DNA from 3 places in the Vibrio sp. V31_P5A7T61 genome. Region 3 is predicted to be linked to each of the others. Evidence: predicted binding sites of a transcription regulator. Region 3 holds the regulator's gene; each other region holds the start of a gene.
The links. Region 3 encodes CRP, which controls carbon source genes, mostly activating them, when cyclic AMP is high. Its sites were predicted from a motif close to TGTGANNNNNNTCACA; they were not measured.

Region 1 (10,762 bases), on a different contig from region 3:
ATAGTATGGCAATGCCTAATTGTGCTGGTTGAGTGGTGAGTTGCTCGTAATCCCAAGGCAATAGGTTGTGCTGTAATACCGGAACTTCTTGGCCACTGGAGTTGGTTCGCCACGTTAACGTTTCTTTCCACGGCCAAATTTTAGGTAGTGTTCCCATCATCAGACCCGTTAAAAAAGTCAGAGTGACATCTCGATAACGTTTGAGTAGCCATGATAAAAGATGGGAAAAGCTGGTAATGCCTAGGATACAGCCAAACATAAATAAGCTCAGCATATCAATTTGTAACGTCTTGACAGCATTGAGGATCGGAGTATACATGCCGAGTAATAGAAGAATAAAGCTGCCTGAAATGCCAGGTAAAATCATTGCACAAATCGCAATGCTGCCTGCTAGCACGATATTGAATGTTGTCACATCGAGTTGAATAGGATTAATCATGGTGATGGTATAAGCGAAGACACCACCGACGATAAAAGCGAGAAAACGTGAAGCCTGCCGTTTTTCTACTTGCTGCAGCATATGCCACACCGAGACCATGATTAATCCGAAGAAAAATGACCACGTGGGAATAGGTTGGTTAACTAATAGCCAAGAGATGAATTTCGCTAAGGTAAGTATACTGGTAAATATACCACTGAATAAAACCAATAAAAATCCGCCATTGATATGGCGAAAAGTGGAGAGAAACCCATGTTGTCGCCAATGTTGGATTAGGTGTGGGTTAATGCGCCGAATACTTTCTAATAAAGTATCATAAATTCCGGTAATAAAAGCGATAGTGCCGCCAGAGACACCTGGAACAACATCTGCTGCTCCCATAGCGATCCCTTTTAAAAATGTGCTGAGATAATTCATTATACTGACCTAAAGGTGGCTATTAAGCGGTGGAGAAGTATAGCGAAGTCCACTTCCCCCTCCTACCGTTGTTATTGCTAACCGCGATTCATCACTGAGCTTGAAGGCTTTAATCGCTGCCGTGTTTGAGTGTGATCTAAACCTTGTTTTTCTGAGTTTAATGATGCTTTTTTGCAATTAACTGAATGAAAATATTAGTAAATATAACGCCAGTCACTGATTGCAACTTTAAATATAATTAAACCTAGTGCATAATTTGTTGCGGCCCTTCTTAAGCCGAGGGCCGTTTTAATCAACTGACGTTGTTAGTGAACGACAATTTGTTCACCCAATACAAGCCAGTCGCCGTGTTGCGACTGGCTATTTTTTTGTCGTTAAGAAAATGATGTTTTATTGAGATGATTTCGTCAGCATCAGTTTAGTACCATTGAACTTTAACTGCCCGAGCAGCGTTTTCGCACTTTCTCTTCCTGACTCGTCAAATTTCAAGCCATACCGAACGTGATGAATCGAGCGCTGTAGATTGCAAATTCGTCCAGTTAGAGGCGAAAAAACTTGGCTATGCTGTCGCTCAGTCGAGATATCAATACTGACATGATCGCCAACTTGCCAATGGCGGCTTAATGGTGGTGTGATAAAACGGCAACCATTTTTCGATAGATCTCTCACCTCACATTCAGAACGTTGGTTTTCACAAATCACACGAGCCGCCAAATTAACCTCATAACGGGGTTCTTGACGCAATTGCGTCACCTGCATGGTATTGGGGATAGAAAGTACCAAAAGAGCCAAAGGATCTTGAATGGTATGCAGCAGTTGGCTACGGAAATGAATTTTTGCCCCTTCACCGCGCGATGAAATAGCGCGAATATGGATCCAAAAACCTTGCTGGAAGTAATAATTCAAGTCATCGGCTGAAATTTTAGGCGTTTCAATCAGTAAATAAGTGTCTGAATGAGTACCAATAAACGCGGTTTTGCAAAGAAATTTTGTTCCTACCGGTGTGGTAATACTTAAGGTTAACTCACTGCCATGCTCTACCATCGCTAAAGCATCAATACTGTTGACCGTGGTGACGGTATCGGCTGTTGATTGTGGTTTAGGGTGAGCCAGTTTTTCATGATTGATTAATGACGTTGTATGCATAAATGCTCCGCGTTCAGACTCTTGGGTGTAATCGTTGTTTTGTCGATTTTTTATGGGGTCTGAATTCGCTTTTTGTTAAATTTATAAAAGTGAACAGTGGCCGATCTTAGGTGGATTCGAGGCCTTTTCCAAGCAATTTAAGCAAAAATTAAGCGTTTTAGATCAAGTTTGTAGTTGATGACTATTCACTACAAACTTGATTGCGGCCATTGGCTTTCGCTCTGTAAAGCGCTTTATCAGCACGATAGAAGGTTCGCTGAGTATTTTCACCATCACGATGGAGGGTGATACCAATACTGACGGTGAGACCTCGTTCGCCTAATATGGTTTGCCAATCGTAATTGACGATACGTTCTCGGAAGGTATCGGCATGCATGATGGCTTGATCTAATGAACAGCCTTCAAGGATGACTAAAAATTCTTCTCCACCAAAGCGCACACAGGAGGCTCCACGAAACTTAAAATAATCGGCAAGCGTTTCAGAAACATGAGTAATCGCTTTATCACCGACTAAATGGCTTAATTCATCATTAATCGATTTAAAGTGATCAATATCCACCACTAAAAAAGCAAAGGACGTCTCGTGGAGCAGTAAATCTTTCAGCTTTATTTCTAACCAACGGCGGTTATGTAATTGAGTCAATGGATCGGTGAACACGTCTTGTTGTAATTGAGCAACGGTGTTTTTTTGATGCTCAGTCGTTTCTTTTAGCTCACGATTTTCTTGTTCAGAGAGAATCAGTTTTAATTGTGGCTCAAAACGAGCCAAGCGGCGCAGCTGAGCCGCACCCAGTTCACCAATCGGAATACGTTTTACTAAGTCAGACTCTAAGCGAAAGCCTTTTTTCTCATAATATAAAGCGCGTTGATAGTCGCCTTGGCGTTCACACACTTCACTGAATGCCGCATACAGACTCTGCTCTAAAATCGGTACGTTAAGTTTCTTAAGACGTTTTTCCGTGGTAGTGAGTAGCAACGCGGCCATGTGTGCTTTATCTAACTCTAATAAGCAATAAGCTTGTTCAATGCGTATCATGTTAGATAGCCACATCGAATGGACGTTACCACTGACGTATTGGACATGGGATAGTCGAGTGACTGCTTGATCCAGTTGACCGTGTTGACGACATAACTTCGCTTGATACAGCGCAATTTGCCCCATCAAGGTTTTATCACTGACCAAGATACTGAGCTCTTCGCACTCCTTGAGTAAATCATAAGCCGCCGAAAAACGTTGAAGATGCAGATAGCAGGCCAGCATATGTAATTTATAACGTAAGCGTAACGATCGGCTACTGAGAGCGTGGTCAAGCGCATCGATTTTTTGGTAATAACGCAGCGCACGGTTATGATCGCCGTAAGCATCACATAAGTTTCCCATCCCAAGTACTGATTGTGCAAAGTCATCAATATAGCCATGGGTGACGGCAAGGTGGGAGATAGTCACGTATTCGTTGAGTGCCGCATGGTAGTGGCTAAGCTCAATTAAGCGTTCGCTGAGACTCTGTTTAATACTTAAAATTAGCTCAATGTTTTTGCTGGCACTGAGCAGTTCCAGTGCGGCATTTAACTCCTCAGAGCTGGCTGCTAATTGGTTTAGTTCCGCGCGATACTCGGCACTTAACGTAAGACACAAGGCTTTTTCTTCAGGAGAATTGGCGATATGTTGATAAACATGATGCCAAAAGATGATCGCTTCTTCCCCATTCACGGCGGTGACGTCTAACCCTGCATCCTGAATTTTATTGAGCAGTGTTTCCATTGGCCTCTTCCTGTGCTTGAAGTTGTTCTAATTGTTCCAAAGTAAACGGAAAACTCAAGATATCATGCCAAGTTAATCGTGGTTTTGGTCCGGTTAAGCCTTTGCGTTGCCATGGATAAACATCCAATATTTGCTCAAGGGTATGATAAAACTGCTGGGCTTGAGGGCCGGTTTCCGCCAACAATAACGCTAATCGTGTTGGGCTTAAACGGGATAATAAATCCGGCGCGACACATAAGGTATGGATGATTTCCGTGCAGGTATCTAAATAGGAGGGATCGTCATGACGAATGATCAACACGCAATGTTTACTTTGCTTTAACTCCGCTTTGTAAAGCATTAGCTGCTCCCACCAGTAGTTTTCGGACACCACATTAGATAAATGTTTTTGTGGATCATATTCATACTGGGAGCGGATACGATGAGTGAGTTTTCGAGCCCGCTGTTCTAATTGCCGTTTTGAGAGGCGCGCCTTATCTAACCCTAAGTGCGCGGTATGTTCACGTTGCATGCTAAGAGAAAGCTGTCGATATTTTTGAAAGGCGGCCAATGCTTGCGGGTAATTGCCACTCTCTTCCGCGACTAACGATTGTTGATAGCAAATTTGCGAGAGCAGCTCTCTATCATCGAATTTTTCTGCAGATTGTTCGGCCAAAGCGAGTAACTGACCAGCTTTATCGATGTCTTTACGCAATAATTCTAATCGTGCGCGGCTAATATAAGCGTGAGCTTTCATCCATGGCAGGTTATGTCGCTCAGCTAAATCATGCGCGCGTTGTGTGGCTTGTTCGGCATCCGCTAAACGTTCTAAACCCAATAATGCGAGGCTACGAAAATCCCATATTTCTGCTTGCCAAGTTTGATCGGCATGAGTTTGCAAGGCTTCTTCTGCGCCATCGAGCACAGAAAGCATATCTAAGTAATGATTGAGCAGATAAAGGTCCCAAGCCCATAAAATCCGAGCTTTGCCTTCTAACCAAGCGATTCGACAATTATTGGCGACTTTGACGGCTAATTCATGGGTAGAACAAGCCAGTTGATAGTCATGAGTCATGCGCCAAATATTACCCAGTCCGATAAGGCTTTCGATTAGGATTTCGGTATCATCGACAAGGGAAGCTTGCTCAAGCGCATTAATCCAATACTGTTGTGCGGTGTAATATTTTGCTTGTCCCCAGAAGTGCAGAGCATGAACATGAAAAATTTCGGCAAGATAATCATCATTATCTTGGCTGTGTTGGTGGAGATAAGCTTGCTTAATGGTTTTCAAACCAAGGCGATAATCGCCATTGACCCAAGCGCAACGTGAGAGAATGATCTGTGATTGCAAGATACCCTGAGAATAATCCAACTGCTCGGCTCGAGATAAACATTGCTGAGCGATAGCGATGACCTGTTGAGGTTCAGAATCAATTCTCGATTTTAGTTGTTTAATTTCCTGTTCGAGGAGGCGCTGATGCTTATCCAAATGATCATCCTTATCAGTACCATGCTGATTGATTAACCTTAGGCTATCTTTCCTAATCAAGGATGATTGAACCTTTTTGTGCATGGTCTTTAGGCTTAAGCTTATCTCTATCGACAAGTAATGTACTGTGAATTACTCGATGACACTGTATTTATTGATCTTAGTTCACATTTCTTGATTCACCCCAAGGTGTGGTAAGAAAGTCACTTCCCTCTTAGTTTAGTGTGAATACGTGATGGGGTCGATAGACCCTGTGTTCAAGCCTATGACCTTGATTGAGTACTGAATACCGCCCGCAGGGGATGAAGAGTGTTTTTGCGGGCGGTTTTTAATGCTGGCGGAGGCTACGTTATGATAAAAGCTCTTTTAATGTTAAAGGCTGTTGAGTTACGCCTAAGTTTTGTGCTGCGGTGAAACCATATTTATCTTGATAACAGAGGTTATGCCAAGCACGGAAAATATCCAATAACGGCAAGATGCCACCGGGACGTAATTTACGACGCGGTTCATTGATCAACGATTCAAACAGTAATTGGAAGCGCTGTTGGTAGAAAGCTATTTGACGGGTGGAAGCGATCGATAACCAATGCTCAGGATCGGGATGATTACCCGCTAAATAACAGATCCCTTTCGCGCTATTCTGATGATTAATAATCGCCCATCGATCTCGCCACCAGCCCATGAGGACGATATCGATTTTGTTGAATGCATGATGGTTTGACCAGGTTTCATCCTCTTCAACGTACATCAGATGTACGGTGTTATTTTGGATACGAGGTAAGCAAACACTCATTGAGGCAGAGCGTAGTAAAGGATCTTGGGGCATAAAAATTGTCACAGGTTTATCGCTGTGACACAGATCGAGCACATGCAGATAATGAGCATACGCAGTATAGGGCGGACGAATTAATGCTCCTTTTGAAGGATAATCAAAACGCGTTAAATTCCCCATTGGGTCTTCAACATTGCCTCGCGCTAAAATCGTTTGATATTTTTGATCAATCCGTTCCCGTAAAATAGATGAAGAAACTGACAGCGGAAGGTTGGATTCTGAAGAGTAATCTTTACTGACAAAACGGGCAGGTAGATGATAAGGATCGTGATCGTTCGTTCCTTGCGCCTGTTCATGGATTGAATAGTTGACATGCTGACACAAAATATAACCGGTTTTGGCATCACCCGTTGCCATCCACAGCGCGCCATTATTGCTGCGAGGTTGTAGCGGCAAATAATAAGAGGCTAACTGATACGTCTTGGCGTGATTGACCCATCGCGCGTCAATCATGGCTAATTTACGTCGGCATCGGCTGGCAATGTGTTCGACGTGATCATAAAAAGTTTTAGGATTGATGTGTAACTTGCGGCAAATCTCGCGCACAGAATATCCGGTAAACAGCAAGCCGAGTAAGCTCTCTTGTAATAAAAGTTTATTATTTGAACCTGACCATTTATCGACAAAAGTCGAGTGGCACTGTTTACAGCGATAACGCTGTCTGTCGCCACTGTAACCAAAAGCGTGATAAAGGTGTTTGTGAGTGTGCACCGATAAGCCAAAATTTTGACAATTATCGCGCCGGCACGCGGGCAAACCATCGCTGTGTTGCTGACGTAAGCGATACAGCTCATTAAGCACATCGCGATTATTAAGTAAGGGGGGGAAAGCTCCACACTCACGACAAACCATCGTTGGCCGCTTTGGGTTCGCATGTTGCAGAACATAATGTTTTGCGTCGCTCAAGCCAAAGTTATCACACGCCAATGTTTTACAAAAGTTGAGTTGCAAACCTTCAGCGGCCGCTGGTAATTGGTCGTTAGACACGATCTCCCCCTCGGGGTAAAAAATTAAAGGTTGATTGCCGTATCGAGCGCAATAGTCATCATCTCATGGAACGATTTTTGACGTTCTTCAGAGCTGAGTTTTTCACCACGCAAAATATGATCAGAGACGGTGAGAATAGCGAGTGCGCGAGCGCCGTGCTCTGCCGCAACACCATAAATACCAGCGACTTCCATATCGACACCTAAGATGCCTAGCTTTTTCATCTTTTCAAAAATTTCTGGCTCTGGAGTATAAAAGAGGTCGGCAGAGAAAATATTACCGACTTTAACTGGAATTTGATGAGCGCGCGCTTGGTTAACTGCGGTTTCTAGCAAGTCATAATCGGCCACTGCAGCAAAATCATGCCCGCCGAAACGGATGCGGTTTACTTTAGAATCGGTTGATGCGCCCATCGCGATCACCACATCCATTAAGTTAACATCATCACGAACAGCGCCACAGCTACCGATACGAATAATATTTTTTACGCCGTATTCAGCCAGCAGTTCGTGTACATAAATGCTCGCGGATGGAATTCCCATGCCGTGACCCATGACGGACAGTTTGACACCTTTGTAAAAACCGGTGTAACCGAACATGTTACGGACATCACAAACTTGGGCCACATCGTCTAAATAGGTTTCGGCGATGAACTTTGCGCGAAGCGGATCGCCAGGCATCAAAATGGTTTCTGCAAATGCGCCTGCTTGTGCGTTGATATGTGGGGTCGCCATCATTTTTCTCCAAGAGTTAATCAGTCACAATAGTTAATTACGATTATTGTTGACTGATGAATGTTCAGTTTCAGCAATACTATCTTGTCGTACCAGTACTCCGTGAGAACTAAGTCACAAAAACACCTTGATAATCTTTTGAATCCCTTATTGATAACTGAATCTGTTTAATTTGATGGCGCAATCGATTTGTTAATCGTTTGAATCACAAAACACTGGTTTTCTCGCTGTAATTTTAGGCTTTTTAGCAGCTTGATCGAATAGGGAGGCAAAAGATGCTCATTTTCATGTACAAAAAAATAATTTGTATAACTTTGCGGAGCTGTGCTATACCTTATACAAATAAAATAATTGTACAACCGTGAGTGATGTTACCCAACATTATCGTCATTAGGAGAAAAAAGATGGAATCGACCCCTATTCGCGTTGGTATTAGCGCTTGTGTACTCGGTGAACCGGTTCGCTTTGACTCTGGGCATAAAGTAAGCAACTTTGTTACCAAAGAGTTGGCCAACTTCTTCGAATTTGTTTCCGTTTGTCCCGAAGTCGGTATGGGGCTACCAGTGCCACGACCAACCATACGTTTAATGTCGAATAATGAACGCATCGCCTTGGTGGAAACAAAAGATGCCAGCCGCGATCATACGGCGGCCTTACTCAATTATTCCGAGCAGAAAATAGAGCAGCTGCAATCTGAACATTTATCCGGCTATATCGTGTGTGCTAAATCGCCGACCTGTGGCATGGAAAGAGTCAAAGTCTACGGTGAACGAGGCGGCGCTGAAAAAAATGGCGTCGGGTTGTACACGCAACAATTAATGCAACGGATGCCTTGGTTACCGGTTGAAGAGGATGGCCGATTAAATGACCCTGTGCTGCGAGAAAATTTTATTACTCGCGTTTTTTGTTTAAATGATTTTTACCAATCGCTTGGCTCACAGCCAACGGCAGGCAAAGTCGTAGAATTCCATTCGCGTTATAAACTCTCTTTAATGGCTCATCATCCGATGTCCTACAAAGCTTTAGGGCGTTTAGTCGCGGAAGTGACCAAATATCCGACCGACACCTTTATTGAGCAATATCGCTTAGGCTTAATGCAAGCACTTACTCACCGTATTAGCCGCAAAAATAATACTAACGTGCTAATGCACATCCAAGGTTATTTTAAACGCTCTTTGACCGCACAACAGAAAGCCGAGTTAGCGCGAGTGATTGATGAATATCGTCAAGGTTTATTGCCTCTGCTCGCGCCTTTAACGTTAATTAAGCACTATTTATCCATGTATCCTGATGAGTATCTTAGTCAGCAGCGTTATTTAGATCCCCACCCACAAGCATTGAGATTACGTTATGGATTATGAGGCGAAGCACTATGCGATTCGTGAAGTTGCGGAGTTAACCGGCGTTAAGCCTGTAACGTTACGTGCTTGGCAGCGTCGCTACAGCTTGTTGCAACCTTTACGTACCGAGAAAGGGCATCGGCTGTATACCGAACAGGATATTCAGACGATCCAAACCATTCAGAGCTGGTTATTAAAAGGCGTCTCGATTGGCAAAGTAAGTCAGTTGTTACACAACAATCAGCTACCGGAAAGTGAGGTGCTGGACCCGGGTGGAGAGCTTGAAGCGTGTTCGGCGTTACTGGACGCGTTGGCTAAATTGAAACGAGCCAAAGCCGCGAATGTGATTGCCACGGTAATGAAAGAATACCCTTTGGATATTATTGAAGCGCAGTTTGTGTTGCCGGTGATTGAAGCTCTGGAAAAGGTCAAAGGACCATTACGCTCGCTGCAAAAGGGGCTGTTTAGCAGCCTGATGCTCAGTAAATTATCGAGTATTCTCGAATCGGAAAATAAAGCGGCGCATCGTGGTCCTTGTTTGTGTATCAGCTTTGATGGACACGGTAGCATTCTTGCTTGGCTTTGGGCGGTAATGTGGGCTGAAAAAGGCTATCAAGTGACGTTTATTGAAGGCGTTGACGATATGAGTGGCTTGCTCCAGCACGAAAGTTTGCACGACTGGCAAGGAGTGAGTGTGTTTTCACATCGAAGTTTAGCAGAAGCGCAGCGCTCTGCGTTGGCTCAGTTGAAAACCCAACTGCAGGATCACTTGGTCTTATCCAGTGTTTTGGATGTCTTAACCCATCAGGAGAATGAGTCATGAAACTGGTCTGGTTGCGCCGAGATTTGCGCGCGATAGATAACACAGCATTACAGCAGGCGATTGCCAGCGGTGAATCGGTTTCGGCCCTTTTCGTGGCCACACCTCATCAGTGGCAACGTCATGACTTGGCTCCGATCCAAGCAGATTTCATTTATCGCCGTTTGTTTACTTTGCAGCAAGAATTAGCGGCATTAAATATTCCTTTATTTTACAAACAGGTTGATGACTATCAACAAGCAAGTCAAGTGGTCAGTGAATTTGCACAAAGCTTGTCGGTCAATCAAGTGTTGGTCAATCGCGACTATGAATGGAATGAACAGCAGCGGGATAGCCAAACTGAACAGGCATTAAGTACGCTCGGGATTGATTGGTTAGCTTGTGATGATAAGTGTCTACTTACGCCTGGGCAGGTATTAAATAAACAAGGCGAGTATTTTAAAGTCTTTACACCTTTCAAACGGGCATGGTTGAGTCGGTTTACACCGCCAGTCATCGTTTCAACTCCAACTGCTGCGGTGAACCCGTTACTGGCTTCTGAACACAACGCGTTGTGGAATGAGAGGCAAGACTTTGCTTATCCACGAGTATCGAGTGATCAATGGCCCGTAGATTTTGAAACCGTTCGCCACCAATTACGTCAGTTTTGCCAGCAATCGATCGATGATTATCATCAGCAACGTGATTTCCCGGCTCAGGAAGGCACGAGTCGGCTTTCTCCTTATCTGGCGATTGGCATGCTCTCGGTGCGGCAATGTATGGCGCGAATGTATGCGCAATCGCAATCCGCCCTGTTATCTTCTGGCGCGGAAATCTG
Region 2 (10,762 bases), on a different contig from region 3:
TTGTTATTACGCCCCAGATGTCAGTCTTGAAGAAGACCTCGCTCGGCGCGATCTGACCATCAACGCCATAGCACAAGACAACACCCGCAAGCTGATTGATCCCTATGGGGGTCAGCGTGATTTGCACAACCGTCTATTACGCCACGTTTCTGATGCCTTTATCGAAGATCCGCTTCGCGTCCTTCGCGTCGCACGATTTGCGGCAAAGTTAGCACATCTCGGGTTTACCATTGCTAGCGAGACGATGCAATTAATGACACAGATCGCTCAATCTGGAGAGTTACATCATTTAACCGCGGAGCGCATCTGGCAAGAGTGGCATAAATCGCTTTCGACCGCGAATCCAGAAGTCTTTCTCTCTACACTGCGCGAATGTGGGGCGCTGGCTATTGTATTACCTGAAATTGACCGCTTATTCGGTGTCCCACAGCCCAAGCAGTGGCACCCTGAAATAGATACCGGAGTACACACGTTAATGGTCGCCGCACAAGCGGCAAAGCTCTCTCCATCCATTGCGGTGCGTTTTGCTGCGCAAGTACATGATGTAGGTAAAGGCGTAACACCGCAGAATGAATGGCCAAGCCACAAAATGCACTGCCATACCGGAGTTAAGATTATTAACGCGTTATGCGAACGTGTCCGCATTCCTAATGAGTGCAAAGATCTAGCATTATTAGTCTGTGAACAACATTCAAACATTCATCGAGCGGCAGAGCTTAAAGCAAGCACCAAGCTTAAGATACTCGATAAACTCGATGTCTGGCGTAAACCCGAGCGTTTGCATGACGTTTTGCTCTGTTGTCAGGCGGATCACGCTGGTCGATTAGGCTGCGAAGCAAACGCTTATCCGCAACGCGATCTCTTTCTTAATGCTTATCAAGCGGCTCTAAGTGTCGAGGTACAGCAGGTGATCGCTGATGGTTTTCAGGGAAAAGCTATTAAAGAAGAGCTTAATAAACGACGAATACAAGCGATTAGCGCAGCGGCATAAGCCCTACTGCACTGGCCTTGTACTTATCTTCAATATAAAAAAACGCCCTGCTATGCAGGGCGTTCTCTAAGCAATAATGCTAAGCCGTATCCAAAAGGATTACGCTTGGCCTTTCACTTCTTTTAGACCGTTGAAAGGAGCACGACCCGCTAGCGCTTCTTCAATACGGATCAATTGGTTGTACTTAGCAACGCGATCAGAACGGCTCATAGAACCCGTTTTGATTTGACCTGCAGCAGTACCTACCGCTAGATCAGCAATCGTTGCATCTTCAGTTTCGCCTGAACGGTGAGAGATAACTGCAGTGTAACCAGCATCTTTCGCCATCTTGATAGCTGCCAATGTTTCAGTTAGAGAACCGATTTGGTTAAACTTGATCAGGATTGAGTTAACAATACCTTTCTCAATACCTTCTTTCAGGATCTTAGTGTTGGTTACGAACAGATCATCACCCACTAATTGCAGCTTGTCACCAAGTAGTTCAGTTTGGTGCTTGAAGCCATCCCAATCTGACTCATCAAGACCGTCTTCGATAGATACGATTGGGAACTTGTTAGCTAGCTCAGCAAGGTAGTGGTTGAACTCTTCTGAAGTGAAGGTTTTACCTTCACCTTTCATGTTGTAGATGCCGGCTTCTTTGTCGAAGAACTCAGATGCTGCACAGTCCATCGCTAGAGTGATGTCTTTACCTAACACGTAGCCAGCCGCTGCAACCGCTTCTGCGATAACTTCTAGCGCTTCAGCGTTAGATTTTAGGTTAGGAGCGAAACCACCTTCGTCACCAACAGCAGTGTTGTAGCCTTTAGATTTAAGCACTTTAGCTAGGTTATGGAACACTTCTGCGCCCATACGTACTGCTTCTTTTAGCGTTTTTGCGCCAACAGGTTGGATCATGAACTCTTGGATATCTACGTTGTTATCGGCGTGCTCACCACCGTTGATGATGTTCATCATTGGTAGAGGCATAGAGAATTGACCAGGAGTGCCGTTTAACTCAGCGATGTGCTCATACAAAGGCATACCTTTAGCGGCAGCGGCTGCTTTCGCGTTCGCTAGTGATACCGCAAGAATCGCGTTCGCACCAAACTTAGATTTGTTTTCCGTGCCATCAAGGTCGATCATCACTTGGTCAATTGTCGCTTGATCTTTTGCGTCTTTACCGACAAGAGCATCAGCAATTGGGCCATTAACCGCAGCAATCGCTTTAAGAACACCTTTACCTAGGAAACGAGACTTGTCGCCGTCACGTAGCTCAAGCGCTTCGCGAGAACCAGTAGATGCACCAGATGGAGCTGCTGCCATACCAACGAAACCGCCTTCTAGGTGTACTTCAGCTTCTACTGTTGGGTTACCACGTGAGTCGATGATTTCACGACCTAGAACTTTAACGATCTTAGACATTAATGTTTCCTCTCATTGAATTTAAATGTCAAAACTAAAAGGATAGCCGCACAACTTAAGCCGCTACCCATATCCTTTTACTTTAATTCACCGCGTTGGAACTGACCGGCTGCTTTCACAAAACCTGCAAATAATGGATGACCATCACGAGGCGTCGATGTGAATTCTGGGTGGAATTGAGCCGCAACAAACCATGGATGAGCTGGGTTTTCAATCACTTCCACCAGTTTCTTGTCTGCTGACAATCCAGACACTTTCAAGCCTGCTTTTTCAATTTTTGGACGAAGATGGTTATTCACTTCGTAACGATGGCGATGACGCTCATGAATCGTCGCGCTACCATAAAGCTCATAAGCTTTGGTGCCTTTCGTCAAGTGGCAAAGTTGCGAACCTAAACGCATGGTGCCGCCCAAATCGGAACTTTCGGTACGCTCTTCTACCTTACCTTCACCATCAACCCACTCGGTAATTAAGCCTACCACAGGGAATGGGGTTTCTTTGTTAAATTCTGTTGAATGTGCGCCTTCCATACCAGCGACATTACGTGCGTATTCAATCAACGCCACTTGCATCCCCAGACAGATACCTAAATAAGGGACATTATTTTCACGTGCATATTGAGCAGCAAGGATTTTACCTTCAATACCACGATCACCAAAGCCACCTGGAACCAAAATAGCGTCAACACCTTCTAAGATTTCAACACCTTTGGTTTCAACATCTTGCGAATCGATGTATTTGATATGCACGCTTAAACGGTTTTTAAGGCCCGCGTGTTTCAGTGCTTCGTTAACCGATTTATACGCATCCGGTAACTCGATGTATTTGCCGACCATGCCAATCGTCACTTCACCCGTTGGGTTAGCATCTTCATAAATGACTCGTTCCCACTCGGTAAGATCGGCTTCTGGAGCGGTAATACCAAATCGTGCACATACCAAGTCATCTAAACCTTGTGACTTGATAAGCTGAGGGATTTTGTAGATCGAATCAACATCCTTCATTGAGATAACGGCTTTTTCAGGGACGTTACAGAATAGAGCAATTTTCTTACGCTCATTCGCAGGGATCACTCGATCACTACGACAAACTAGAATGTCAGGTTGAATACCAATCGAGAGTAGCTCTTTAACCGAATGTTGGGTTGGTTTGGTTTTTACTTCACCAGCGGCAGCAAGATAAGGCACTAACGTCAGATGCATAAACATCGCCCGCTCACGACCAACTTCGATCGCTAGCTGACGAATGGCTTCCATGAAAGGTAAAGACTCGATATCACCGACGGTACCACCAACTTCAACAATCGCGATTTCATGGCCTTCAGAGCCAGCAAGAACACGATCTTTGATCGCATTGGTAATATGAGGAATAACCTGAATCGTTGCACCTAGGTAATCACCACGACGCTCTTTACGCAATACATCAGCATAAACACGACCAGCCGTAAAGTTATTGCGCTTAGTCATTTTGGTACGAATAAAACGTTCGTAGTGACCAAGGTCAAGGTCAGTTTCAGCGCCATCTTCCGTGACAAACACTTCACCATGTTGGGTTGGGCTCATTGTGCCCGGATCAACGTTGATGTAAGGGTCAAGCTTCATCATGGTCACTTTAAGACCACGAGCTTCTAAAATCGCCGCAAGCGATGCTGCTGCAATACCTTTACCTAGAGAGGATACAACCCCGCCAGTAACAAAAATATAATTTGTTGTCATGTTTAACCTGAAATTGGTTGAATGAGGGAAATGGATTTCTTCTGGACGGGATAAAACTATACCAGAACCCATTTATCGCCACAACGTGAAATCTATCACACTCAGTTTTTTATTTTTTGCTTCAAATCAAACAGATTGAAGTCGGTGCTTTTTCTTGGCTCACCACGGTTGATTAACTCGCTCAAAATGACGCAGTGAGAAAATCCATGCGATACATAGAGTCAACGAACCTTTTTCTCTTGTCGTTTTACTTGTTCCCATAACGCATCTAACTCGTTTAATGTCAAACTGGTTAGTGGCTGCTCAGCTAATGATGCTAATTGCTCTACGGCTTGAAAACGGCGTATAAACTTATGATTGGCTTTATTTAAAGCCAGTTCAGGATCCTTACCTAAATGACGAACCAGATTAACCGTCGCAAACAGTAAATCCCCAAGCTCTTCTTCTACCTTTTGCTCATCGACGGGCACTTGCAGCACTTCCGCCATCACCTCATCCAACTCTTCCTGCACCTTCTCCGCCACAGGGCCGACACTTGACCAATCAAAACCAAATTGAGCGCATTTCTTTTGGATTTTATTAGCCCGCGACAAGGCCGGTAACGCTTGTGGTATTGAGTCTAGAATACTTTGTTCTGTTTTGCCTGCTTGCTGCTTTTCTTTATGTTTTTCGGCCTGCCAATGGGCAGCCAGTTGCTGCTCATCGGCAAACTTTGCGTCAGAAAAGACGTGCGGATGACGGCGAGTGAGCTTTTCATTGACGGTGTCTACCACATCAGAAAACTCGAATAATCCTTGCTCTTTAGCCAACTGGCTATAAAAAATCACTTGGAACAATAAATCACCGAGTTCTTCTTGTAAGTTAGGCCAATATTGCTGGACTATCGCATCGACGACTTCATAGGTTTCTTCGATGGTATGCGGAATAATCGTTTCAAAGGTTTGTTGTTTATCCCATGGGCAGCCATGCTCTTTATCACGTAACTGCGCCATAATCTGTTCAAGTTGTACAATAGGATGAGACATACTTTCTCTTTACTGATACGTAATAACGAGGCCAATGAGCATCATCGCACCTCGTTATTGATTAAGGACTAATCAGCGACACGACGCCATCGCCACTCGCACTGATCGGCGTAGGTCGTGATTCAGCCCAATCGTTTGACGAGCATAACGTCTTTGATTTGCTCCGTGCGCTTCATGATCCGCTGTAGAACTTCAACACTATTGACCTCTAACTCAAAGTCCATGATCGTCAATTGACGTTTATAATCACTGCGGTTTTTCATGCTGATCACTTTCACTTTCTCGTTAGCCAGTAATGTGGTGATGTCTTTTAATAACCCGCTGCGTTCCATCGCTTCAATCCGTAACGTCAAGCGATAAGTTCCCACAAAACCTCGTCCCCAAACCGTTTCAATGATGCGTTCAGGCGCATGGTGACTGAGTTCTTCAAGCTGCTCGCAATCGCTACGATGTACCGAAATACCGCGACCTTGAGTGATATAACCGCGAATATCATCACCAGGAATCGGCTGACAACAACGAGCAAGATGGGTCATTAAATTATCCACTCCTTGCACCACGACCGCATCCTTGTGAGTGGTTTGAGTCGTGGTCGTTTTTACTTCACCGGCTAATTTTTCTAAGGCGATCTTATCTTCTTCTTCAGCGGTGGGCTTATTCACTAATGCATTGATATGATTAATGATTTGATTGATGCGAAGATCACCACTGCCAACACCAACGTAAAGCTCATCGGCGCTATTAACATTAAAGCGCTTTAACGCGTACGCTTCGGCATCTTTTAACTTAGCGCCAATTTTTGCCAATTCGTTTTCGAGAATTTCACGTCCCGCTTCAAGATTTTTCTCTCGGCTCTGTTTACGAAACCAAGCGTTGATTTTGGCTCGAGCCCGACCAGAATGCACAAAGCCCAGTGATGGATTTAACCAATCACGAGAAGGATTAGGCTCTTTAGCGGTAATAATTTCTACCTGATCTCCCATGTGTAATTTATGGGTAAACGGCACAATTCGCCCTGCCACTTTAGCGCCAATGCAGCGATGACCCACTTCTGAGTGAATATGGTAAGCAAAATCGAGCGGTGTTGCGCCCATCGGTAAATCGACGACGTCACCACGCGGCGTAAAGGCATAGACCCGATCGTCAAAGACTTGACTGCGCAGTTCATCAAGCATTTCCCCTGAGTCGGACATCTCTTCTTGCCAATCAAGCAGCTTACGTAGCCAGGTGATTTTTTCATCATAACCACTACGAGCCGTCGATGCGCCTTCTTTATATTTCCAGTGCGCGGCAACGCCAAGCTCAGACTCTTCATGCATCTGCTTAGTTCGGATCTGAATCTCAATGGTTTTGCCTTCGGGGCCTAAAATCACCGTATGAATCGACTGATAACCATTAGGTTTCGGATTGGCCACATAGTCGTCAAATTCGCCCGGCAAGTGTTTATATTTAGTATGCACAATGCCTAAAGCGGCGTAACAGTCTTGCAATTTATCAGCGATGATCCGCACCGCGCGCACATCAAACAGCTCATCAAACGCGAGGTTTTTCTTCTGCATTTTGCGCCAAATGCTGTAGATATGCTTAGGACGACCACTCACCTCAGCATTGATATTTAATGCTTGCATCTCTTGGCGAAGATCATTGACGAAATCACGGATGTATTGTTCACGGACAATACGCCGCTCAGAGAGCTGTTTAGCGATTTGTTTATAAGTATCTGGTTGTTGATAACGAAACGCGTAATCTTCAATTTCCCATTTTAACTGACCAATCCCCAAACGATTCGCTAGTGGCGCATAGATATTGGCGCACTCTTTAGCTGCGGCGCGACGCACTTCATCAGGCTGGTCTTTTACTTCACGTAAATTGCAAATTCGTTCTGCTAACTTAATGACTACACAACGAAAATCATCAACCATCGCCAACAACATACGGCGAACATTATCAACTTGTGCCGACGCTTCACTGCCTTGCATGGTGATATTGAGTTGCCCAATCGCTGCCATCTCTTCAACACCATGAATCAACTTGATGATCTCTTTGCCGTAATGCTCTTCGAGTTCTTCTTGATCCAACAAACCGCTGGTGGCAATCGGAAACAGTAGCGCTGCCACTAAGGTGGGTTTATCCATCGACAAGGTGATCAATATTTCGATCATTTCCCGTCCACGCCATAGCAACATTGGACCTTGAGAGTGCCCCTCAAGCCAATGATCACACTGACGATAGACTTCCATCAGTCTCGCCGTCGTTTTGCTATCTTGCTGCAAACTAGCAATCCATTTTTCTAGTTCAAACTGTTCGTCTGGGTTTAAATGTGCGCTACGAACCGCAACCATAGGGATAATCCTAATTTTTAGATTTTAGGGTATCGACTGACTTTCGCTCCCGAAAGTTCAGCCGCTTACCGATTTTTTACAAACAGAGCCATCGATTCTAAATGACTAGTATGAGGAAACATATCAAGCATAGCCAATTTCGCCAAATGATAACCTTGATTGAGTAAGCTTTGGCTATCACGCGCTAAAGTTGCGGGGTTACACGAGACATAAACAATACGTTGAGCCGATAATTGTCCCAACTGTTCAACAATCCCTGCTGCGCCCGCTCGCGCCGGATCAAGCAGTATTTTATCAAACTTTTCAGCCGCCCACGTTGCCTTGGTCATATCTTGTTCCAAATTGGCTTGGTAAAAGGCGCTATTATTGATCTGGTTCAAATGAGCATTCTCACTGGCCACTGAAACCATCTCATCGACGCCTTCAACCCCAACCACATAGTGAGCAATGCGTGCCAGCGGTAAACTAAAATTGCCTAAGCCACAAAAGAGATCAAGCACTCGGTCATTGGCTTGAATCTCTAGCCATTCGATAGCTTGGGCAACCATGCGCTGGTTGATGGATTGATTAACCTGAATGAAGTGAGTGGGCAAAAAATGCATCGTCACTCCCGTCTCTTGATAGTAAGGCGTTTCACCTTGCACATGCTCCAACGGGTGATCATCGGTCAACAAATACAATGCCAATTGATGACGCTGAGCGAATTCAGACAAACGTTGCTTATCGGCACTCGGTAACGGCGCTAAATGGCGCAATAAAAGCACACTGGTATTATCGGCTTTGATCAACTCAACATGCCCCAGTTGTTCTGGCTGCTTAAACCCACTCAGTAAAGGTTTTAACTCAGCTAAGCATTGATTAAGATGAGGTTCAAGGACTGGGCAATCCGTCACATTGACAATACTTTTACTCTGTTTACGCCGAAACCCAACCTGCAATTGCCGTGTTTTTTTATCCCACCATAAACTGAGTCGCGCTCGGCGACGGTAGCCTTTATCTTCATCAATGATCGACGCTGACAATGGTACCGCTTGCTTAGCGAACTTGCTCATTAAATGGCTAAGAGTTTGCTGTTTATGAGTAATTTGCGCTTCGCGAGATAAGTGTTGTAAATCGCATCCGCCACACTGCTGATAATATTGGCAAAATGGCACGACGCGTTCGGGACTAGGGGCAAGCACCTTGATAAGCTTTGCCCGCGAAAATTTGCTTTTACTTTCAGTAATTTGAATCACAACTTCTTCACCAGGCAACGCTCCGTCAATAAAAGTCGGTTTGTCTTGCTGATACGCAATCCCCGCGCCAAGATGATCCAGCTTAGTCACCATGACTGACTGATGTTTAGATTGAATCGAGGTGTTCTTCTTCGCTTGGAAAAAACGTGCCATGCTCTGTGCCTAAGTGTGATTTATAAAAAGGTTTTTGCCCCAGCATCACTATTCTGTGTGGGGAAGATTGTCGAAGCCATTACTCTTGCATTAAGCTATAGTGGCTTAGCGTTGTGGGTAGACAACCGCCGTCTGACTCAACCACGATAGCGACTTATTGAATAGCTTCGCCACTGTAATGCGGGTTATTTTCCCATATCCACACCACGATGTTTAGACAATAATGACCAAATATGGCTTACGTGCGCGTGTTATTACCCTGACTTTAGCACCAACCTTAATTATTGGGTTACTGCTTAGCGCTTTATTCTCATTCAATCGTTACCACGATTTGGAAATTCAGGTTCTCAATTCTGGGGCAAGTATCATTGAACCACTGGCGATTGCCAGCGAAGAAGCGTTAAAAAACCAAAGTAGAGAATCGGTACGACGGATCATTAGTTATGCTCATCGTAAACATTCCAAATTAGTACGCAGTATTGCAGTGTTTGATGCTCGTCATGAGTTATTTGTTACCTCCAACTTTCATCCCAACTTTGAAAGCTTGATGTACCCTAAAGAGCAACCGATCCCCGTCCTCGGCAGCGCTCAGCAACATGATAACACCCTGATTCTCCGTACACCGATTTTGGCAGAAAGTCGCCTACTCGAAGATAATACCAACAGCGCGCGATCGGTACCGGTACTGGGTTATATTGCCATTGAATTAGATCTCTCCTCGTTGCGTTTACAACAATATCAAGAGATTTTCTCCGCCTGCTTAGTATTAATTATGGGCTTAGTGCTCTCTAGCGTTTTCGCCGTTCGCCTCATGCACGATGTGACTCGTCCCATTACCCATATGAAAAACATGGTTGACCGCATTCGGCGCGGCCATTTAGATGTTCGAATTGAAGGGAAAATGCATGGTGAGTTGGACTCGCTACGTAAAGGCATTAATGCCATGGCGGTCTCGCTATCCGAATACCATGTAGAAATGCAACACAGTATTGATCAAGCCACCTCAGATCTGCGCGAAACCCTTGAGCAATTAGAGATCCAAAACGTTGAACTGGATATTGCCAAAAAGCGCGCTCAAGAAGCCGCTCGAATTAAATCTGAGTTTTTAGCCAATATGTCACACGAACTGCGTACTCCGCTCAATGGGGTGATCGGCTTTACACGTCAAATGCTGAAAACCCAGTTAACCAACAGTCAAACTGACTACCTTCAAACCATTGAAAAATCAGCCAATAACTTATTAACCATCATTAATGACATCCTTGATTTCTCAAAACTCGAAGCGGGTAAGCTCGCTCTGGAAAATATTCCTTTTGAATTTCAAGAAACCTTAGAAGAAGTGGTTAATCTCCAGGCCACCAGCGCCCATGAAAAAGGCTTAGAAATCACGCTCAAAGTTGATCCAAAGATCCCGTTAGGCCTCGTCGGCGATCCACTGCGCATTCAACAAGTCTTAACCAATTTAGTCGGCAACTCGATTAAGTTTACCGAACGTGGCAACATTGATATCAGCGTCGAAATGCGCTCACAACGGGATGATATGGTTGAGTTGCAGTTTATGGTCCGCGACACCGGAATCGGCATTTCAGAACGTCAGCAGGCCCAGCTCTTCCAAGCCTTTAGTCAAGCGGATGCGAGCATTTCGCGTCGTTACGGTGGCACAGGTTTGGGCTTAGTCATCACGCAAAAGTTAGTCGGGCAAATGGGCGGCGAAATCAGTTTAACCAGCCGGCTGCATCAAGGTTCGACATTCTGGTTTACGCTGCGTTTACCTGCGACAACCATGCCAATCAGTGATTGGGTCGATCCGCAGGCGCTATTAGATAAACAGTTATTACTTGTTGAACCTAATATGCAGGCCGCTTCTATTGTTCAGCAGCAGTTAGTGCAAGCCGGGTTA
Region 3 (10,762 bases):
TTATTCCGCACACGTTAGATAAGCTACGTGCGGTACGTGAGCGTATTACGCAAAGTGGTCGCTCCATTCGTTTAGAAATAGACGGGGGCGTAAAGGTCGAGAATATCCGTGAAATCGCCCAAGCTGGCGCGGATATGTTTGTTGCCGGGTCGGCAATTTTTGGCGAGCCAGATTATAAAGCGGTGATTGATGCTATGCGTAGTGAACTGGCTGGTGTTGAACGTCGTAATTAATAAGATAGTTATTATTCCTTACCGCTGAGCGCCGATGACGTCCATCGGCAAGCGACTGTGATTCGTCGGTAGGGAGAGCACAAATAGGACAGAGTTTTGCAATCAATAAAATTAATCGCGTTTGATCTCGATGGGACACTGCTTGATAGTGTGCCAGATCTTGCTGTTGCTGCTGATCAAGCGGTGCGCGCTTTGGGCTATCCTGGGGTAACGGAATCTCAGGTACGTGACTATGTCGGTAATGGTGCCGATGTGTTAATCGGTCGCTGTTTAAGTCAAAGTCTCAATATCGACCCTGAGCTGAATAATGATACTCATCAACAAGCGCGTTTGTTATTTGATGAGTATTATGCGCAAACGGGCCACCAATTGAGCCACCTCTATCCGAATGTAAAGCATACCTTGGCGGAACTGCATCGCGCGGGGTTTATCTTAGCGTTGGTGACCAATAAGCCGAGTAAATTTGTGCCTGATGTTCTTGCTCAACATGGTTTAGCTGAGCTATTTAGTGATGTGATTGGTGGCGATACCTTTAGCCATAAAAAGCCCGATCCTATGGCCCTTAATTGGTTGCTCGAAAAGCACCACTTGAAGGCAGAGCAAATGTTGATGGTCGGTGATTCGAAAAACGACATTTTAGCGGCCCAAAATGCGGGTTGTGCTTCATTTGGCTTAACCTATGGTTATAACCACGGTGAGCCAATTGCCAATGCCAAGCCTGATGTGGTGGCGGATGATATCGTTCAACTCCTCGATGTTGTTATGGTTTGCGCGTAAAAATTATCACTTGCCTCTGGTAAAATACTCATCAATGAGTACACTGCTAAACTGCGCCTATTCACTGTAAGCGCAGTTTTTTATTGGTTTTATACCCTTCCTACTTGAAGCTATTGCGGTGTTGGCGACGTTCGTTCACCCCAAGCATAGAACTTATCTATGCTCGTGGGCTAGGTTCATTTGCTGCCGATTAGCCATGCTCAGTGGTGTGGGTATCGCCTTCCCTTATTTTGAATCACAAGGAAATTATACTCATGAGCAAACCCATCGTATTGAGTGGTGTTCAACCATCTGGTGAACTCAGCATTGGTAACTATTTGGGTGCTCTGCGTCAATGGCAACAGATGCAAGATGATTATGATTGTCAGTACTGTGTGGTTGATTTACATGCGATTACCGTACGTCAAGATCCAAAGGCGTTATATGAAGCGACACTTGATGCGTTATCCATCTGTCTTGCCGTTGGTGTCGATCCGCAAAAAAGCACCTTGTTTGTCCAATCTCATGTGCCTGAACATACTCAACTTGGCTGGATACTTAATTGTTATACCCAAATGGGTGAACTCAGTCGCATGACTCAGTTTAAAGACAAATCGGCTCGTTATGCCAATGATGTCAATGCCGGACTATTTGGTTATCCAGTATTGATGGCGGCCGATATCTTGCTCTATGGCGCGCATCAAGTTCCCGTGGGCAGCGATCAAAAACAGCACCTAGAACTCGCGCGTGATATCGCGACACGTTTTAACAATATTTACAGTCCAGAACAACCGATCTTCACCATTCCTGAACCGTATATTCCGCAGGTCAATGCACGAGTCATGAGCCTGCAAGATGCGACTAAGAAAATGTCAAAATCGGACGATAATCGTAAAAATGTGATTACGTTATTGGAAGATCCCAAGTCGATTATCAAGAAGATCAATAAAGCGCAAACGGATACCGAAACACCACCGCGTATCGCCTTTGATACTGAGCAAAAAGCCGGTATCTCGAATTTAATGAGCCTATATTCAGCGGCCACAGGCAAAACCTTTGCTGAGATTGAAGCGCAATACCAAGGCGTTGAAATGTACGGTCCTTTTAAAAAGGATGTTGGAGAGGCATTAGTCGCGATGCTTGCTCCGGTACAAGCGGAGTACCATCGTATTCGCGATGACAGAGCCTATCTGGATGCGGTCATGAAAGCCGGGGCCGAAAAAGCCTCCGCTCACGCTGCTCTCACACTGAAAAATGTTCAGCAAGCGGTTGGATTTGTGCCTCGTCCATAAGCTGCCCCCCTTGATTCTACGACACTGAATAAGCCCAAAGCGAATGACTCACTTTGGGCTTATTTGTCTGCTAGCGACTACAAGATAAATCAACACGGTCTACACTTAGTGGGAGTAGTACAGTAAGGGGATCGCGATGAAATGGTGGTTATTGTGTGGATTGCTGATCATCAGCAATGGGTTAGCTGCGAGCCCTTTACGGGTTTGTGTAGGTAATATGAATGTATGGCCACCTTTTACTTATTGGCAAGGCGCTACCGATGAAGAAAAAGCTCAATCATTAACCGGATCAGCCACGACATTGGTATTACAATCCCTTGAACACTTAAACGTGGATTATCAGCTTTTGTTTATGCCGTGGGCGAGGGTACAGCATGAGCTAGCTCAGGCGAATGGACGCTGTGATTTAACGTGGAATGCCAGCTATCGTCATGACAGAGCGGAATACAGCTACTTTTCAGTCACCCTGTATCGTATTCAACTTGGTTATTTTACTCTCGCTGATTCGAATAATCTCCTCAGTCATCATCAAGATTCTGGCGTATTGTGTGGTGTACATGGTTTTAATTATCAGGACTTTGGCCTATCTCGCGAGCCATCGTTGCGTTTAAACACCGTCCAACAAGCGTTAGATATGTTACAAAAGCAGCGCTGTGATTGGTTTCTAAGTGAAATTGAGCCAATTTATGGTGGTATTCAGCTTGGTCTTTATCAGCTTGAACGGCCAATTACACCTCATTTATTGGGGAGAGATAAGCAGTTTCATGTGCAAATCCGTCGTGATTTACCGGAGGCATTATTCCTACTCAATGGTATTAACCAGTATTTACTCGATGCCCAGCAAAGTGGACATGCACAAGCTGTATTTGATCGTTTTTTATTGTTCAATGCGGCGGAACATCAAGACCCTTAATGTCGATGACTCTTATTCGACTCAAGTAAAGCACTTGCCTTTCTGCAACGGTGCTGCACAATATCGCCTTCTGTTTCTTCAACTGACTGGCACGGCTGATATTATGTTGCTTCTCATCGATAACTACGATTCTTTTACCTACAACTTATATCAATATTTCTGTGAATTAGGGAAAGAGGTCAAAGTCGTACGTAATGATCAGATAGACATCAAGGGGATTGAAGCCTTTAATCCGAGACATTTAGTGATTTCCCCCGGACCTTGTACGCCGAATGAAGCGGGGATTTCTCTCCAAGCGATCACTCATTTTGCCGGGAAGCTACCGATATTAGGGGTATGCCTTGGTCATCAGGCGATCGCGCAAGTGTTTGGTGGACACGTGGTGCGCGCCAGACAAGTCATGCACGGTAAAACATCACTGATTAAGCACAATGGACGCAGTGTGTTCGTTGGCTTAAACAATCCCTTGAGGGTCACCCGCTACCACTCATTAGTGGTTGCAAAGCACTCGCTACCGGCATGTTTTGAACTCACGGCATGGACAGAATTAGACGATGGTTCTGTCGATGAAATTATGGGTTATCAACATCGAACGTTACCGATTGATGCGGTGCAGTTTCATCCTGAATCGATTAAAACCGAGCAAGGGCATCAGCTACTGGCCAATTTCTTAAATCGTTAAGCCAACCATTACCGATCTTGATCACTTTTCTTAACATTTCTTTCGTCTAAATGGCGCTTGATCGTGATGTGCGATTTTATGCGCCTTTATAGTCTCTCTCCTTGGTGAATCCCTTGCCTTACAATGGCTATCTATTCTATTTTGCATGCGAAGGTAAAAAATACTTCATAAAAGACAGTCGTTAGTGCATAAATAATCAGAGGCGATATCGAGTACACTGGTATTGATGTCGTGAAAAGAATATTTCGCTATTGAATTGGTTAATATTTTGTAAATACAATGCCGTATTAGTGATAATGCCATACAAAATCTTACGCTAAGGTTTTGTCGCCAAATGGCAGAGCAACTTGGCATGCGGTATAAGAAGGAATGGGTAATGACAATGGAAAAACAGATACAACGTGGTTTATTTGATGAGGTGATGGTGCCTTGTTATAACCCGATGGCGTTCATCCCAGTAAAAGGACAAGGCTCCCGAGTTTGGGATCAGCAGGGACGAGAGTACATCGATTTTGCTGGTGGTATCGCAGTCAGTTGCTTAGGACACTGCCATCCGGCCATGGTTAATGCATTAACCGAGCAAGCCAATAAATTGTGGCATTTGAGTAATGTGATGACTAATGAGCCAGCATTACAACTTGCTAATAAATTGATTGAACTGAGTTTTGCTGACAAAGTCTTTTTTGCCAACTCAGGCGCTGAAGCCAATGAAGCGGCACTGAAATTAGCTCGTCGTTATGCGGCTGACGTTTATGGTCCAGAGAAAACGGAAATCATTGCCTTTAAACAAGGCTTCCATGGCCGAACCTTCTTCACTGTCACGGTAGGTGGGCAAGCGGCTTACTCTGACGGTTTTGGACCGAAACCTGGCGATATTACTCACCTGCCTTATAACGATATTGATGCTTTGCAAGCGCATATGTCGGATCGCACCTGCGCGATCATGATGGAGCCCCTGCAAGGCGAAGGCGGTATTATTTCGCCAACGCCAGAATTTGTTCAGGCGGTGCGTGAACTGTGCGATAAGCATAACGCGCTACTGATTTTTGATGAAGTTCAAACTGGTAATGGGCGTACGGGGCACTTTTATGCTTACCAAGGTTTAGGTGTCACGCCAGATATCTTAAGTACGGCGAAATCATTAGGTGGCGGCTTCCCGATTGGTGCGATGTTAACCACTAATAAGCTTGCCGAGCATATGAAAGTCGGTACCCACGGTTCAACGTATGGCGGTAACCCGTTAGCGTGCGCTGTTGGTCTGGCCGTCGTTGATATTGTTAGTCAACCAGAAACCTTAGCGGGTGTGAAGCAACGTGAAGCTTGGTTTCGCGAGGGATTAACCAAAATTAATGATAAGTACCATGTGTTTTCTGAAATCCGTGGTCAAGGTTTACTGCTTGGCGCGGCACTCAATGAGCAGTGGCAAGGCCGTTCTCGAGACATTTTATTAGCGGCTGGAGAGCATGGATTAATGCTGTTGGTGGCGGGACCGAACGTGATCCGTATGACGCCTTCATTATTGATCACTCAACAAGAAATCGAACAAGGATTGGCTAAACTCGAGCAAGCGATCGCAACACTCGTGTAGTCTTTCTGCTATTCACACCCACCATGGATAGCGGTGGGTGTTTGCTGTCTTCGCTAGGCCAAGCTGGTCTAGTGCTATGCATCTGGAGGGAATATTGATGCTAGTTATTCGCCCTATTGCAACGTCTGACTATCCGGCACTTCATGACTGTGCCATTGAATCGGGTCATGGCTTTACGTCACTGCCCGTTAATCAAGAATTACTCACCAATCGTATTGAACACTCAGAATACAGCTTTGCTAAACCGTCCGTAGCGCAACCAGGGGATGAAGGTTATTTAATGGTCGGTGTAGACAGTGTAACCGGAGAGGTGGCTGGTACGACGGGGATCGAAGCGGCGGTTGGTTGGGATCGTCCTTTTTATTCTTATCATATTAGTACGATTGTCCATGCCTCACATAAGCTTGGGGTCAACAATGTCGTTAAATTACTCACCTTTGGTAACAACTACACCGGATGCTCAGAGATTTGCAGCTTATTTTTGCGAGAGCACTTTCGCCAAGGTTTGAATGGCCGCTTAATGTCAAAGAGTCGTTTTTTAATGATGGCGGAGCATCCAGAACGTTTCTCTAAAACCATCTTTGCTGAGATGCGAGGCGTCTCTGATGCGGATGGTAATTCCCCCTTTTGGCAGTGGCTGCAAGAGCACTTCTTTTCGATTGATTTTACCTTAGCGGATTACTTAACTGGCATAGGTAAAAAAGGCTTTATTGCTGACTTAATGCCCAAGTTGCCGATTTATATCAACTTGTTGAGTCCTGAAGCTCAGGCGGTGATTGGTCAAGTGCACGAGAATACTCGTCCAGCCCTCAAGTTATTGGAAGACGAAGGATTTACTTGCCGCAATTACGTCGATATTTTTGATGCCGGCCCAGCCGTAGAATGTGATGTCCGTAATATTGAATCGGTACGTAATTCTGTTCGTGCTAGGGTTGAAGTCACGCGTCATTCCAGCACCCAACAATATTTGATGTGTAATACCTCATTTACTCATTTTCGTGCTACCGCCGAAAAAGCGGCCTACAACCGTGAGCGAGAAACGGTGTTGATTACTCCCGAAGTGGCTCAAGCATTAAACGTTGACCAAGGGGATTGGTTGCGAATTTTGGCTCAATAGTTTTTAGATAAGGAAGATACAATGACTCAGTGGATAGCAGGTCAATGGATTGCTGGACAAGGCGATGCGTTGAGTTCAATCAGCCCTTACGATGACCAAGTGGTTTGGCAAGGTAATAGCGCAACGGCAGAGCAAGTTGAACAAGCTATTACGGCTGCTCGGCAGGCATTCATTAGTTGGAAAAATCGCCTGTTTGCTGAGCGTGAGCAAGTGGTGTTGGCTTTTGCTGAGCAGGTCAAAGCCAACAGTGAAAAAATTGCTGAAGTGATCGCTAAAGAAACCGGTAAACCATTATGGGAAACGCGCACCGAAGCCGCGGCGATGGCTGGTAAAATTGCGATTTCTATTCGTGCTTACCATGAACGTACTGGGCAGCAGCAACGTGAGGTGGCAGGTAATACGATTGTATTGCGGCATCGTCCCCTTGGCGTAATGGCGGTATTTGGTCCATATAATTTTCCTGCCCATTTACCCAATGGCCATATTGTTCCTGCTTTACTGGCTGGTAATACCGTGGTGTTTAAACCTTCAGAGCAAACCCCATGGACTGGTGAGCTAGCGATGCAGTTATGGCAAGCGGCGGGATTGCCCGATGGTGTGCTTAACCTAGTACAAGGTGCGAAAGAAACGGGTATTGCGCTCGCGCAATCAAAAAATATTGATGGCTTGCTCTTTACTGGTAGTGCGAATACTGGTCACCTCTTACATCGTCAGTTTGCCGGTCAACCCGATAAAATGTTAGCACTGGAGATGGGCGGCAATAATCCGATGGTGATTTCTGAGCACTATGGCGATATTGATGCGGCGGTATACACTATTATTCAGTCAGCGTTTATTAGTGCGGGACAACGTTGTACTTGCGCTCGTCGTCTTTATTTACCTGAAGGCGAAAAAGGCGATAAGTTGCTTGATAAGTTGCTAAAAGCGACCGAGCAGCTGCGCATTGATCAGCCTTTTGCTGATCCTGCACCCTTTATGGGGCCACAGATTTCACGTGCTGCCGCTGAGTTTATTTTGACGGCACAAGCGAATTTACAAGCGTTAGGCGGAAAAAGTTTATTAACCGCGAAGGCACAACAAGCGGCGTTCGTCACACCAGGGATTATTGATGTCACTGCGATTAATGATTTACCTGATGAAGAATATTTCGGCCCATTATTGCAAGTCATTCGTTATCAAACACTGCCTCAAGCTGTAGCACTGGCTAATAATACGCGCTTTGGTTTGTCAGCAGGCTTAGTGTCGACCGACGATCAAGAGTGGCAATATTTTATTGATCATATTCGCGCCGGAATTGTTAACCGTAACCGTCAACTTACCGGAGCCAGTGGCGATGCTCCCTTTGGTGGGCCGGGTGCGTCAGGTAACTTACGCCCCAGCGCGTTTTACGCCGCGGATTACTGTGCTTACCCAATGGCGTCGATGGAAGGGCAAACGACAGAATTACCCGCGACACTATCACCAGGGGTTGTTTTGCCTTAAGTCGTCAACACAGCTAAAGAGTGTAGATAATGTTTAACCCATAACGTCTCTATCGCGAGAGGCGTTATCCACCCACTGACAAGGAGGCGTCATGACGCCAAGTGCGCTTTTTCAATGTTTATGGAATGACTATATTCAGCGTCTTTGCCCTGCGGCAGAAAAAGTCCATCATTTGCTCCAGGAAGACGAAGCACTGATCAATGACCACATTGCTTTACGAACTTTTAATATCGCACCACTGGGTATAGAGACTTTGGCCAAGCCGTTTCTGGCCTTAGGCTACGTTGCTTGCGGTGATTATCTGTTTGAAAGCAAAAAGCTGGTGGCGAAGCATTATGAGCACCCTGATCCTAAGCAACCTAAGGTATTTATTAGTGAATTGGAGGTCGAAGAGTGCTCAGCAGAGTTACAAGCGATAGTCGCTAAGTTAGTGGCTCAAGTCGAGACGACTCGCCTTGATGATGTCGATTTTCTTTACGCCGGCCGTCTATGGGATCTCTCGTTTGCAGATTATCAAATCTTAGCCAAAGAAAGCGAGTATGCGGCGTGGTTAGCCGCCCATGGTTATGGGGCCAATCACTTTACGGTGAGTGTTAATCAGCTCAAGGCATTTAATGAGGTCAAAGCGGTCAATGATCATCTGCGTCAGGCGGGCTTTACTATCAATGAAAATGGCGGTGAAGTGAAAGGCACACCAGAAGTATTACTAGAACAGTCCTCGACTATGGCTGATAAGGTGCCAGTCTCGTTTAACGACGGTGTTGAAGTGATCCCTGGTGGTTTTTATGAGTTCGCTAAACGTTATCCGATGGCGAACGGTCAACTGTATAGCGGCTTTGTGGCGGCTTCAGCAGATAAAATCTTTGAAAGTACCGATCTTCGTTAGTAAAAAACGGAACGGGTAGCCAACGATGAACAACAAAAAAGCTACTTTAGGTCAACTAAAGTAGCTTATTCAGGCTTTAAGCATGTTAAACCAGAGGTTAACGAGTGCCGTAGACCACGATGGTTTTACCGTGTGCTGATATCAGATTTTGCTCTTCAAGCATTTTCAGAATCCGGCCAACGGTTTCACGAGAGCAACCAACGATTTGACCAATTTCTTGACGAGTGATTTTGATTTGCATCCCATCAGGGTGAGTCATTGCATCGGGTTGTTTTGCTAGGTTTAGTAGAGTTTGTGCAATACGACCAGTCACATCAAGGAACGCCAAATCACCGACTTTTTGGCTGGTCACTTGTAGGCGACGAGCCATTTGCCCTGATAGACGCATCAGGATATCGGGGTTAACTTGAATCAATTGACGGAACTTCTTAAAAGAAATTTCCGCGACTTCACAAGGGGATTTAGCTCGAACCCAAGCGGTACGTTCTTGATCTTCTTCGAACAGACCAAGCTCGCCGATGAAATCACCTTGGTTAAGGTAAGAAAGAATCATCTCTTTACCTTCTTCGTCTTTAATCAGTACCGCAACAGAACCTTTAACAATGTAGTACAAGGTTTCCGCTTTTTCGCCCGCATGGATCAGCGTGCTTTTTGAAGGGTACTTATGAATATGACAATGTGAAAGGAACCACTCTAGTGTTGGGTCGGTTTGAGGTTTACCTAGAACCATAATATCTCACTTCCTCTGCAGGGTACGCTCGCTGCTGTCCGTATATTTTAGCGAAGCCTTAATGGATTAACTAGAATAAGAGGACTTCCTAATGGCTGCAAGCTATCTTGTGTTCGGTAAGGAATAGTATCCTTTTTCGAACGCGATTTCTTGATTTTAATCGTATCAAACCATGGATATTTTACGCAAAAACGTGCACATGATCACGGTATGAAAAGTAATCGTGTTAATAAGACCGTAGCCTGACCGATTATGCGAATTTCTTACTCATCAGGTCAAGATAAGGCAATCTCAACCAATTTTTCCGGATTCAATTAATTGCTGGAGTAAGGGTTGCACGATAAGTTCCATAGCAAAGCCCATTTTGCCGCCAGGAACCACAATCGTGTTGTGACGCGACATAAACGAGCCATCAATCATTGCCAGTAAATAGGGATAATCGACATTCTTTATTCCGCGTAAACGGATCACCACAAAGCTTTCATCTAAACTCGGGATGCCTTTCGCATTGAGAGGATTTGAGGTGTCGACCGTAGGCACTCGTTGAAAGTTAATGTGCGTACGCGAAAACTGAGGGGTAATGTAATTCAGATAATCGTCCATTGAGCGAACGATAGAATCCATGACGGCTTCACGAGAATGGCCGCGGTCACGAGTATCGCGCACGTATTTTTGGATCCATTCCAAATTGACAATTGGAACCATGCCAATCAAAAAATCGACATGTTGCGCGACATTAATGTCACCATCGACCACTCCGCCATGTAAGCCTTCATAAAATAAGACATTGGTATCATCAGGCAACTGCTGCCAAGGTGTGAAGGTACCAGGCATCTGATTATAGGGGACGGCTTCATCAAAAGTATGCAGATAACGACGAATTTGTCCTGCGCCCGTTTTGCCATATTGGCGGAAAAAATCCTGCAGAGCAGGGAAGTCATTCGCTTGCGGACCGAAGTAGCTAATATGTCGACCTTGTTCTCTTGCTTTACGAATTTCAATATCCATTTCTGGACGAGTGAAGCGGTGGAAGCTATCACCTTCCACCCAAGCGGGTTTAATGTTCATCATATTGAACATTTT

Region 1: deoD (purine-nucleoside phosphorylase) is a predicted target of CRP. The motif match lies at 7,889-7,904, and genes of this name have one in related genera.
Region 2: CAG58_RS02900 (CTP synthase) is a predicted target of CRP. The motif match lies at 4,192-4,207, and genes of this name have one in related genera.

The regions. Positions count from the first base shown of each region.
Region 1 is NZ_WXWI01000029.1:280,221-290,982, forward strand. Features, by position in the region: gene CAG58_RS07400 (DUF368 domain-containing protein) at 1-856, opposite strand, end outside; gene CAG58_RS07405 (flagellar brake protein) at 1,247-1,900, opposite strand; gene CAG58_RS07410 (GGDEF domain-containing protein) at 2,184-3,764, opposite strand; gene CAG58_RS07415 (hypothetical protein) at 3,745-5,232, opposite strand; gene CAG58_RS07420 (IS1 family transposase) at 5,582-7,051, opposite strand; gene deoD (purine-nucleoside phosphorylase) at 7,075-7,785, opposite strand; gene CAG58_RS07430 (YbgA family protein) at 8,190-9,146, shown strand; gene CAG58_RS07435 (MerR family transcriptional regulator) at 9,136-9,948, shown strand; gene phrB (deoxyribodipyrimidine photo-lyase) at 9,945-10,762, shown strand, end outside.
Region 2 is NZ_WXWI01000018.1:93,703-104,464, forward strand. Features, by position in the region: gene CAG58_RS02890 (multifunctional CCA addition/repair protein) at 1-991, shown strand, start outside; gene eno (phosphopyruvate hydratase) at 1,091-2,392, opposite strand; gene CAG58_RS02900 (CTP synthase) at 2,470-4,107, opposite strand; gene mazG (nucleoside triphosphate pyrophosphohydrolase) at 4,329-5,132, opposite strand; gene relA (GTP diphosphokinase) at 5,255-7,474, opposite strand; gene rlmD (23S rRNA (uracil(1939)-C(5))-methyltransferase RlmD) at 7,540-8,862, opposite strand; gene barA (two-component sensor histidine kinase BarA) at 9,086-10,762, shown strand, end outside.
Region 3 is NZ_WXWI01000057.1:80,536-91,297, forward strand. Features, by position in the region: gene rpe (ribulose-phosphate 3-epimerase) at 1-233, shown strand, start outside; gene CAG58_RS12600 (phosphoglycolate phosphatase) at 330-1,010, shown strand; gene trpS (tryptophan--tRNA ligase) at 1,265-2,281, shown strand; gene CAG58_RS12610 (substrate-binding periplasmic protein) at 2,418-3,194, shown strand; gene CAG58_RS12615 (aminodeoxychorismate/anthranilate synthase component II) at 3,298-3,876, shown strand; gene CAG58_RS12620 (aspartate aminotransferase family protein) at 4,253-5,464, shown strand; gene astA (arginine N-succinyltransferase) at 5,562-6,581, shown strand; gene astD (succinylglutamate-semialdehyde dehydrogenase) at 6,603-8,063, shown strand; gene CAG58_RS12635 (DUF1338 domain-containing protein) at 8,155-8,949, shown strand; gene crp (cAMP-activated global transcriptional regulator CRP) at 9,047-9,679, opposite strand; gene CAG58_RS12645 (phosphoribulokinase) at 9,971-10,762, opposite strand, start outside.